2 regions of the Cupriavidus sp. SIMBA_020 genome follow, and region 1 is predicted to be linked to the other one. Evidence: predicted binding sites of a transcription regulator. Region 1 holds the regulator's gene; the other holds the start of a gene.
What was found. The regulator sigma-54, encoded in region 1, starts transcription at its own class of promoters, with help from an activator protein. The targets are predictions, from matches to a motif close to TGGCANGNAANCTGCTTT.
Positions count from the first base shown of each region.

Region 2: the regulator sigma-54 is predicted to act here: its motif matches at 4,158-4,175, upstream of SB751_RS02325 (circularly permuted type 2 ATP-grasp protein).

Region 1 covers NZ_JAWRWU010000007.1:305,532-310,755, reverse strand. Annotated here, with positions in the region: gene SB751_RS16385 (SIS domain-containing protein) at 1-290, shown strand, start outside; gene lptC (LPS export ABC transporter periplasmic protein LptC) at 303-938, shown strand; gene lptA (lipopolysaccharide transport periplasmic protein LptA) at 1,002-1,643, shown strand; gene lptB (LPS export ABC transporter ATP-binding protein) at 1,683-2,483, shown strand; gene SB751_RS16365 (RNA polymerase factor sigma-54) at 2,617-4,098, shown strand; gene hpf (ribosome hibernation-promoting factor, HPF/YfiA family) at 4,149-4,502, shown strand; gene SB751_RS16355 (PTS sugar transporter subunit IIA) at 4,979-5,224, shown strand, end outside.
Region 2 covers NZ_JAWRWU010000001.1:496,461-501,684, forward strand. Annotated here, with positions in the region: gene SB751_RS02310 (peptidase) at 1-307, opposite strand, end outside; gene SB751_RS02315 (transglutaminase N-terminal domain-containing protein) at 459-1,325, opposite strand; partial or broken gene SB751_RS02320 (alpha-E domain-containing protein) at 1,407-2,483, opposite strand; gene SB751_RS02325 (circularly permuted type 2 ATP-grasp protein) at 2,516-3,991, opposite strand; gene SB751_RS02330 (gluconokinase) at 4,248-4,766, opposite strand; gene edd (phosphogluconate dehydratase) at 4,955-5,224, opposite strand, start outside.

The sequences.
Region 1 (5,224 bases):
GCAAGGGCCTGGCCATGACGGCCGTGGTGGACCCGGACGGCCACGCCATCGGCGTGTTCACCGATGGCGACCTGCGCCGCCTGCTGGAAACCCCGCGCGACTGGCGCACCGTGCCCATCGGCGAGGTCATGCACCGCAACCCCCACGTGGTGAACCAGGACCATCTGGCCGTGGAGGCCGTGCAGATCATGGAGGCGAACCGCATCAACCAGCTGCTGGTGGTGGATGGCGACGGCAAGCTCGTGGGCGCGCTCCACATCCATGACCTGACCCGCGCCAAGGTCATCTGAACGGGGCCGGCGATGCGGGACTTCTTCGGCAGGATCTCCGGTCTGGTCATGCGGCTGCTGCCGTTGCTGCTGATGGCGATGGTGGCCGGCAGCACGTTCTGGCTGGTGCAGATCAACTCGCCCCATGAGGACGAGGCCGCGCAGAACCGCGCCAAGCGCCATGAGGCGGACTACTACATGGACCGCTTCTCGGCCACGGAGCTGGACACCACCGGCGCCACCAAGATGCGCTTCACCGGCGTGAAGATGATCCATTTCGAGGACGACCAGACCTACGAGGTGACCACGCCGGCCATGCGCGCCTACCAGCCGGACCGCCCCCCGGTCACGGTCAACGCGGACCGGGGCGTGATGAACGCCGAGGGCTCCGTGATCGACCTGTACGGCAATGCCTTCCTGGTGCGGCAGCCCGGCGTCGATGTGGCGAAGGACCCGCGCATGACCGCCGCGTCGCAATATTTCCAGTTGCTGGTCAATGACGACATCGTCAAGACCGATAAAGCGGTACAGCTCACGCGCGGGCCGTCGGTGATGACCGCCAACGGGCTGGTCTTCAACAATGTCACCCGCGAAGTACAATTGCTCGGCAACGTACGCGGCACCATCGTCATGAATCCGCCGTCGGGGCAGGCCCGGACCACGCAGTAAGCACAACAACAAGCACGCCAGGCGCCGGCAACGGATCGCCCGTCATTCTCTCAGCTGACCACCATGACCCCATCCCTGACGACGTTGTCCTGTCGCCGCATCGTGCCCGCCCTGGCGGTGGCAATCGCCGCACTTGGCGCGACCCTGGCCCAGCCGGCCCTGGCGGAGCGTGCCGACAAGGACAAGCCGCTGGTGCTGGAGGCCAACAACGCCAGCTACGACGATGTGAAGCAGATCTATACGCTGACCGGCAACGTGGTGCTGACCAAGGGCACGATGGTGCTGAAGTCTGATGCCGCGCAGATCCGCACCGACCCCGAGGGCTACCAGTACGCGGTGGCCACGGCCAACCCGGGCCGCCAGGCGTATATCCGGCAGAAGCGCGACGGCGTGGACGAATACATCGACGGCTGGGGCGACCGCATCGAGTACGACGGCAAGCAGGAAATGTCGAAGCTGATTGGCCATGCCCGTGCGGCGCGGATCGCCGGCGCCAAGACCGTCGACGAGATCCGTGGCGCCGTGATCACCTACGACAGCCGCAACGAGTACTACACGGCCGCGGGCGGCGACAACAACACCTCCACCGGCAATCCGTCCGGCCGCGTGCGCGCCGTGCTCTCGCCGCGCGCGGACCAGGCCAGCGGCGCCGCCGCGCCGCCGCCGCTGGAACTGAAGCCGGCGCCCGCGCCCGGCAAGCCCTGAACCCGGACGCGCCCGCCGCGTCACGCATGCATTGACCTGATGAACGACTCCGCCACGCTCGCCCCGAACGCCGCCGCAGCCCCGTCGGCCGCCCGTACCGACAGCAGCACGCTGGTCGTGCGCCACCTGAAGAAGCGCTACGGATCGCGCACCGTGGTCAAGGACGTCTCGCTGGACGTGAAGAGCGGCGAGGTGGTGGGCCTGCTCGGCCCGAACGGCGCCGGCAAGACCACATCGTTCTACATGATCGTGGGCCTGGTGGCGCTGGACGAGGGCGACATCGTGCTGGACGACCAGCACATCAGCGGCCTGCCGATCCACGAGCGCGCCCGCATGGGCCTGTCCTACCTGCCGCAGGAGGCCTCGGTCTTCCGCAAGCTCAACGTCGAGGAAAACATCCGCGCCGTGCTGGAGCTGCAGATCGAGAACGGCAAGTCGCTGCCGAAGGCGGAGATCGAACGGCGCCTCGATTCGCTGCTGGACGACCTGCAGATCGCCCACCTGCGCAACAACCCGGCGCTCTCGCTCTCCGGCGGCGAGCGCCGCCGCGTGGAAATTGCCCGGGCGCTGGCCTCCGCGCCGCGCTTCATCCTGCTGGATGAGCCATTCGCCGGCGTGGACCCCATCGCCGTGGGCGAAATCCAGCGCATCGTCAGCTTCCTGAAGGCGCGCAATATCGGCGTGCTGATTACGGACCACAACGTGCGCGAGACGCTCGGCATCTGCGACCACGCCTACATCATCAGCGAAGGCACGGTGCTGGCTGCCGGCCAGCCTGAGGAAATCATCGCCAACGAGTCCGTGCGACGCGTCTACCTGGGCGAAAACTTCCGCATGTGACCCATCGGCCGCCGCGCGCGGCCGCGTTTCTCCCGGCCTCCACGGCGACAGCCGGGGTCGATCAGGAAGCCAGAGCGATAGGCGATAGCAATTTCCGTTCCATAGTCGGAAGGATGCGCATAGAATAGGTCGCATGAAACCGTCGCTTCAGCTTCGTCTCTCGCAACATCTGGCATTGACCCCACAGCTGCAACAGTCGATTCGATTGTTGCAGCTCTCGACGCTTGAACTCCAGCAGGAAGTGGAACAGGCGCTCACCGAAAACCCCCTGCTCGAACGCGAAAACGACTGGATCGAAAGCCCGCTGCGGGTGTCCGCCGATGGCTCGGTCAACCTCCAGAGCGCCCCGGCGCCGGCCTCCTCCGAGCCGCAGCCCAACGGCGACGCGCGCAGCGACGGGGCATCCAGCGGCGAGGACGACAACTACAACGACAACGGCAGCGAGGACTACGGCAGCGACTGGAGCCTCGACGACTTTGCCCGCCGCCCGCAGGGCGACGAGGACGAAAAGACGCCGATGCAGCTGCGCGACGCCGAACCCACGCTGCGCGAGCACCTGATGGAGCAGCTGGCCCCGCTGAAGATCTCGGTGCGCGACAAGGGCCTCGCCATCTTTCTGGTCGAGTCGCTCGACGATGACGGCTACCTGAGCGCCTCGCTCGAGGAAATCTGCACCGAACTGCCCGAGGAACTCGAATTCGAGATCGACGAAGTCCACGCGATCCTGACCCTGCTGCAGAGCTTCGACCCGCCCGGCGTGGGCGCGCGCAATGCCGCCGAGTGCCTCAGCCTGCAATTGCGGCGCCTGAAGCACCCGCACCGCGACCTGGCGCTGACCATCGTCAACCATCACCTGGAATTGTTGGCCGTGCGCGACTACACACGGCTAAAGAAAGCGCTCCAGGTGGACGAAATAGCACTGAAGGCGGCTCACGAACTGATTCGCTCGCTGGCGCCGTATCCGGGGCATGCGTTCAACCGTCCCGAGGCCGACTTCGTGGTGCCCGACGTGTTCGTGCGCAAGAGCGGCAGCGGGTGGATCGCGGCGCTCAATCCGGACGTCATGCCACGGCTGCGCATCAACGACATGTATGCGCAGATTCTGCGCGGCGCGAAGGGCGAATCGGGGACGGCGGGCCTGCAGCAGAAGCTTCAGGAGGCGCGGTGGCTTATCAAGAACATCCAGCAACGATTCGACACGATCCTGCGTGTTTCTCAGGCCATTGTCGAACGTCAAAAGAACTTTTTCACGCATGGCGAAATCGCGATGCGCCCCTTGGTTTTGCGGGAAATAGCCGATACACTCGGTTTACATGAGTCGACCATTTCCCGGGTCACCACGAATAAATACATGGCCACGCCCATGGGTACTTTCGAGTTGAAGTACTTCTTTGGGAGCCACGTCTCCACGGAGACTGGCGGCGCGGCCTCTTCCACGGCAATCCGCGCGCTGATCAAGCAACTGATAGGAGCCGAAGACCCCAGGAATCCCCTTTCCGACAGCCGGATCGCCGAACTGCTGGGTGAGCAAGGCTTCGTGGTCGCACGCCGCACGGTGGCCAAATACCGCGAAGCGCTCAAGATCCCCGCAGTGAATCTCCGCAAGACTTTGTAGCCGAGCCGCAACCGCCTGCCTGGTGCGGCTCTTTCAGAAGGAGAAGCGCTATGAACTTCAAGATCAGTGGACACCACCTCGACATCACGCCCCCGCTGCGTGAGTATGTGGAAACGAAACTGGAGCGAATTGTCAGGCATTTCGATCAGGTCATCGGCGTGAGCGTGCTGCTATCGGTGGACAACCACAAGGAGAAGGACCGGCGCCAGTACGCGGAAATCAATCTGCATCTGAAGGGGAAGGACATCTTCGTCGAAGCGCATCATGAAGATCTGTATGCGGCGATCGACTGTCTGGTCGACAAGCTCGACCGCCAGGTCATCCGCTACAAGGACCGCGTACAGGGCCATGATCGCGAGGCGGTGAAGTACCAGATGGCCGCCCAGCAACTGACGCAGCAGTAGACCTGCAGGCAACCGGAAGCAGAGCGGTTGCCAACCCTGCAGAGGACTGAAAAGAAGAGCTCAAGCCGCGCAATCAGCGCGGCTTTTTTGATGCTCGCGCGCCATGGCGGTGACGGTGCGGGCACCTGGAATGTTTCGTTACCTTATTGCCACGCCCGAGGGCGACCCGGGGCCCCCGGGAGCGGTCAAAATGGGAACAAGTGTTCGCAAGCCGCCCGCCACGGTGTATGCTCCGCCATACAAATAACGACAGGACGGCCCCGGGACACCCCGGGTGGGCAAGCCGGCCGGCACGTCGTGGCACCGCCGCGACCCCGGCGCTGCATCGCAAAATCGCGGTGGAGCCCTGCTCTATAATGGCCGGACGCTCCAATGCGGGCGTCCCAGACAAGTTCTCGGTACCCTAGCTTCGCCCCGTATCCGGCGGGACGGCCTTCGCGCCCCGGCCCGCTAACCTGACTTCTCGCGCATCGCCCATGAATCGTTTGGCCAAATTGCTGCCACCCGGCAACATCCATCTCGACGTCACCGTCACCAGCAAGAAGCGGGTCTTCGAGCAAGCCGGGCTCCTGTTCGAGAACAACCATGGCGTGGCCCGCGCTACCGTGACCGATAACCTGTTCGCGCGCGAATCGCTGGGTTCCACGGGCCTGGGCGCCGGCGTGGCCATTCCGCACGGCCGCATCAAGGGCCTCAAGCAGCCGCTGGCCGGCTTCATGCGC
Region 2 (5,224 bases), on a different contig from region 1:
CGCGCAGCGCATGGGCGTCGCGCTTGTGCACGGCGCGCACGGCGTCGCCGACGATGGTGGCGGCCTCGAACATGTCCCGCGCGGTCCAGAGCGAGCGCTTCTCGTCGCGGCCCTCGGCCAGGCACTGGCGCACGGACTGGCTGATGGCGAGGTTGCCGGCGGTCATCATCACCATCACGCGGTCGCCCGGCTCTTCGAACACGGTCATCTTGCGGGCCGTGGAAATGGCGTCCACGCCGGCGTTGGTACGGGAATCCGACAGGAATACCAGGCCGGCATCCAGCCGCATGGCTACACAGTACGTCATGGGAATCTTGTTGGTTTTGGGCCGCGCGCCGGTTCGGCGGCGCGCTCAGGGCAAGCTTGCATTCTAGCGCCCCGGCGCGACGCGAGCCGCCTCGGGTGGCATCGGCCATCTGGAACGGCCGTCTGATTGGCCGGCGCGCGGCGCGGGAAGGTCAGTCGGCAGCCGGCACCGGCGCCATGGGCGGAATGGGCGTGATGGCGATCTCGACTTCCATTGTCTCGCCAGTCCCGCCCTCCAGAATGCCCCGAATTGGTGCAGCGGAGGCGTAGTCGCGCCCCACGGCAAGGCGTACGTGGCGGCCATCGGTGAGGCAGCGGTGCGTCACGTCTATGCTGCACCAGAGCGCGCTGGCGGCGTCCAGGCAGACATCGGCCCAGGCGTGGCTGGCCATCGAGGTTGCAGCCGGGTCATAGAAGTAACCACTGACATAGCGTGCCGGAATGCCGAAGGCGCGGCACGCGGCCACCATCACCTGCGCCTGGTCCTGGCAGACGCCGCTGCCGAGCGCGAAGGCATCGGCGGCGCTGGTGCCGACGTGGGTGGTGTTGGCGCTGTAGCGCACGCGGTCCGCAATGCCATCGGCCAGCGCCAGCAGCGCCGGCACGTCGTGGCCGGCGGCCAGGAACGGCGCGGCGAACGCGCGCAGCGCGGCCGGGGCCTGCGTGAGCGGCGTGGCGGCCGCAAAGTACAGCGGCGATACGCGCGACTCGCCGGCATCCGGCAGGTCGTGGAAGCCATGGTGGCCGGGCGACTCCGCCTCATCAAGAGGCGAAATCATCACCTCCACTTCGCCAGTCGCCGTGATCGAAATCGTCTGGGCGGGGCCGGACAGCGTGAAGTTATGGACGATGTTGCCAAAGCCGTCGCGGGCCTCGGACAGGTTGCCCGGTGCAGTCAGGGTCCAGTCCTGCACGGACTGAAGCGGCCCCGTACGCGGCACAAGCCGCAGTTCGTGCACGCTGCGGCGCACCGGCTCGGTGTAACGGTAGACCGTCTTGTGGTGGATCTTGTATTTCACGATAGGGCACGCGCCGCGGCGACCGGTGCCCGGCCCGCCACCCGCCCGATCCGGCAACGGTGTGGCGAGCCCGGCACCTCGTCAGGCAGCCAGCGGGACGAGGAAGTCCCGGCTGATGCCGTTGCCGAGATCGCCAATGCGCTCCAGGAAGCTGGTCAGGTAGGCGTGCAGGCCAACGGCGAAGATGTCGTCGATGCGCGCGTATTTCAGGTCGGCGTGGAGTTTACCAGCCTGCCGCTCCGTCTCCGACGACTGCTGGTTGGCCACCAGCGCGAGAATCGCGACCACCTCGTCCATGCTCGAGACCAGCGAGCGCGGCATGTCCGGCCGCAAGATCAACAGCTCCGCCACGCGTTGCGGCGTGATCACGGCGCGATAGATCTTGCGATACACCTCGAAGCCGGACACCGAGCGCAGCACGGCCGCCCAGTGATAGAAATCGTTCTGCTCGCGATTCAGGTCGTCGTTCTGCAACTGGCTCTGGGACTGCCCGCCGCCGTCCTGGGATTGGGATTGGGACTGGCTCTGGGAGCCCCCGCCCTGATTCTGACTCTGCAATTGGCCGCCCTGGAAGGCAAGGTCGTCCTCGTCGCGCCGGCCGGACGCCTGGAACTTGACGTCGAGGATCCGCGCGGTGTTGTCGGCCCGCTCCAGGAACGTGCCGAGCCGCATGAAGTGGAAGGCATCGTCCTTGAGCATGGTGCCGAACTGCACGCCGCGCGCCAGGTGCGAGCGGAACTTGACCCACTCGAAGAAGCGGGACGGGTCGTCGCGCAGTTCGCCATCGGCGATCATGCGCTGCACGTCCAGCCAGGTGGTGTTCAGCGTCTCCCAGACCTCCGTGGTCAGCGAGCCGCGCACCGCGCGGGCGTTTTCGCGCGCCGCGCGCAGGCAGCTCATGATCGACGACGGATTGGTCATGTCGCGGACCATGAAGTCGATCACGTCGTCCCGGTGCAGCAGGCCGTACTTGTGGTCGAAGGCGTTGGTCAGCTCGGAAATATCGAGCATCGCCCACCAGCCCTGCTCGGCCACTTCGGCGGACTGCGGCAGCAGCGAAGTCTGGTAGTTGACGTCGAGCATGCGCGCGGTGTTCTCGGCGCGCTCGGTATAGCGGGACATCCAGAACAGATGGTCGGCGGTGCGGCTCAACATGATGGGTTCTCCCGGCGATCGGCGTATTCCATGGCTCAGCGCTCCAGCACCCAGGTGTCCTTGGTGCCGCCCCCCTGCGAGGAGTTGACCACCAGCGACCCTTCGCGCAGCGCCACGCGGGTCAGCCCGCCCGGCACCATGCGCACCTCCTTGCCCGACAGCACGAACGGCCGCAGGTCGATATGGCGCGGCGCGATGCCCGACTCCACATAGGTCGGGCAGGTGGACAGCGCCAGCGTCGGCTGGGCGATGTACTGCTCGGGACGCGACTTCACCACCTCGCGGAACTGGTCGATCTCGGCACGCGTGGCCGCCGGGCCGACCAGCATGCCGTAGCCGCCCGCGCCGTGGGTCTCCTTGACCACGAGGTCGGCCATATGGTCGAGCACGAACTGGAGATCGTCCGGGCGCCGGCACATATAGGTCGGCACGTTGTTGAGGATGGCCTCCTCGCCCAGGTAGAAGCGGATCATGTCCGGCACGTAGGGGTAGATCGACTTGTCGTCGGCCACGCCCGTGCCAATGGCGTTGCTGATCGTCACATTGCCGGCCCGGTAGACCGACAGCAGCCCGGCCGCACCGAGCGCCGAATCTGGACGAAATGCGAGGGGATCAAGGAAGTCGTCATCCACGCGGCGGTAGATCACGTCGATGCGCTGCGGCCCCTGCGTGGTGCGCATGTAGAGGTGCTCGTCCTCGACGAACAGGTCGCTGCCCTCCACCAGTTCCACACCCATCTGCTGGGCCAGGAACGCATGTTCGAAATACGCCGAGTTGTACATGCCCGGCGTGAGCACGACCACGGTGGGATCGGCGATGTTCTGGGGCGACACGCTGCGCAGCATGTCCAGCAGCAGGTCGGGATAGTGCGCCACCGGCGCCACCCGGTTGCGCGCGAACAGCTCCGGGAACAACCGCATCATCATCTTGCGGTTTTCAAGCATGTACGAGACGCCGGACGGCACCCGGAGGTTGTCCTCCAGCACGTAGAACTCGCCCTCGCCGGCGCGCACCACGTCGATGCCGGCCACGTGGGCGTAGATGTCGCGCGGCACGTCGATGCCGAGCATCTCCGGCCGGTACTGCGCGTTGTTGTAGATCTGGTCGGGCGGAATCACACCGGCGCGGATGATGTCCTGGCCGTGGTAGATATCGTGGATGAACCGGTTCAGCGCGGCCACGCGCTGGCGCAGGCCGCGCTCTAGCGTGGCCCACTCGCTAGCCGGAAAGATGCGCGGAATCACATCGAACGGAATAGTCCGTTCGGTGCCGCTGTTCGACTCGTCCTTGTCGCCGTAGACGGCAAAGGTAATGCCCACGCGCCGGAAGATCAGGTCCGCCTCGGCGCGCTTGTTGTCCATTGTCGATGCGGACTGCCGCCCGATCCAGTCCGCAAAATTGCGATAGTGGGCCCTGACCGCCCCGGACGGCAGCGTCTGTCCGGCCTCGATGGCCGCCACCACGCCGTCCTCCCGCCCTTCCAGCATCTCGTCGAAAAACCGCGCCGCCATGATGGCCGCTCCTTCGTGAAATGGGCGCCCGCGCCGGCCTCGTACTGACCGTGCCGTGCCGTCTCCCCGGTCGCCCGTTTGTCGATGCCTTGTCGAGTTGGCTCTTTCAGCATATCCGCGCCGGCAAAACCCGCAAGGGTCACGCGCGCCGGCACGTGAATTCGGTTTAGCAAGATGCTTGCCAGCCAGGCGCCGCCGAAGGCACGGCGCCCCGAGGCTGGGCTGGCGGTGTCAGGTCAGCTCCGGTCAGTCCAAGTCAGGCGGCGGGCTTCCCGCTGCAGGCGGCCGACTCGGGCGGGCACTTGTCCAGAATGTCCTGGACCAGTGCCTCGGGCGTGCGGCGGATATCCAGTACCAGCGCGTCGCGCGGCTCCTCGAGGGTATCGAACTGGCTTTGCAGCAGCGCCGGATTGAAGAAATGGTCCGTGCGCGCCGACAGCCGGCTGCCGATGGTGCCGGCGTCGCCCTTCATGAAGACGAAGGTCACGCCGCCGTCCGGCGGGGTCAGGCGGTCGCGGTAGGTCTGGCGCAGCGCCGAGCAGGTGAAAACGTGGGTGCGGCCCTCGGCCCGAGCGGTGTCGATGGCGGCGCGCATCGCGGCCAGCCAGGGCCAGCGGTCCTCGTCGGTCAGCGGAATGCCGTTGTGCATCTTGGCCTTGTTGGCCTCGCTGTGGAAGGCGTCCGCATCGTGGAAGCCGCAGTGCAACTGGCTGGCCAGCAGCTGGCCGACCGTGGTTTTCCCGCTGCCGGAAACGCCCATCAGGATATAGATCATGTCTGCTCCGTCGATCATGGTCGGATGGTCGGGCCATCCTTGTCGGTAGCCTTCGGGCGCGAAAAACGTGGCGCGAAGGTGCACCGCGGCATGGAGATACCGGGCCGCGGCGATTGCTGAAAATCGTAAAACGACTAAACGACGATTAAACGACGACTAAGTGCGTGCAGGGCAAGGTGAGCGTTTGCCTATTGTGCGACCGCGCTGGCCGTTTGGACAGCGGGCGCGGCGTCGGCCTCGGACAAGTCCAGGGCACTGCCGCCTTCCTCGGCGATCCGGGCATGGCGCCGGAACAGTCCGAACAGGCCGCGCCCCATGCTGAAGCGCGCAAACTCGTCGTCCGGCGCGGTCGCCGGGATGCGCGCAGCGAATTCGGCCTGCACGCCGGCATCGCCAACCAGGGTCAATGTGCCGGATACGGCATCTACGCGGATCCGGTCGCCGTCGCGCACCCGCGC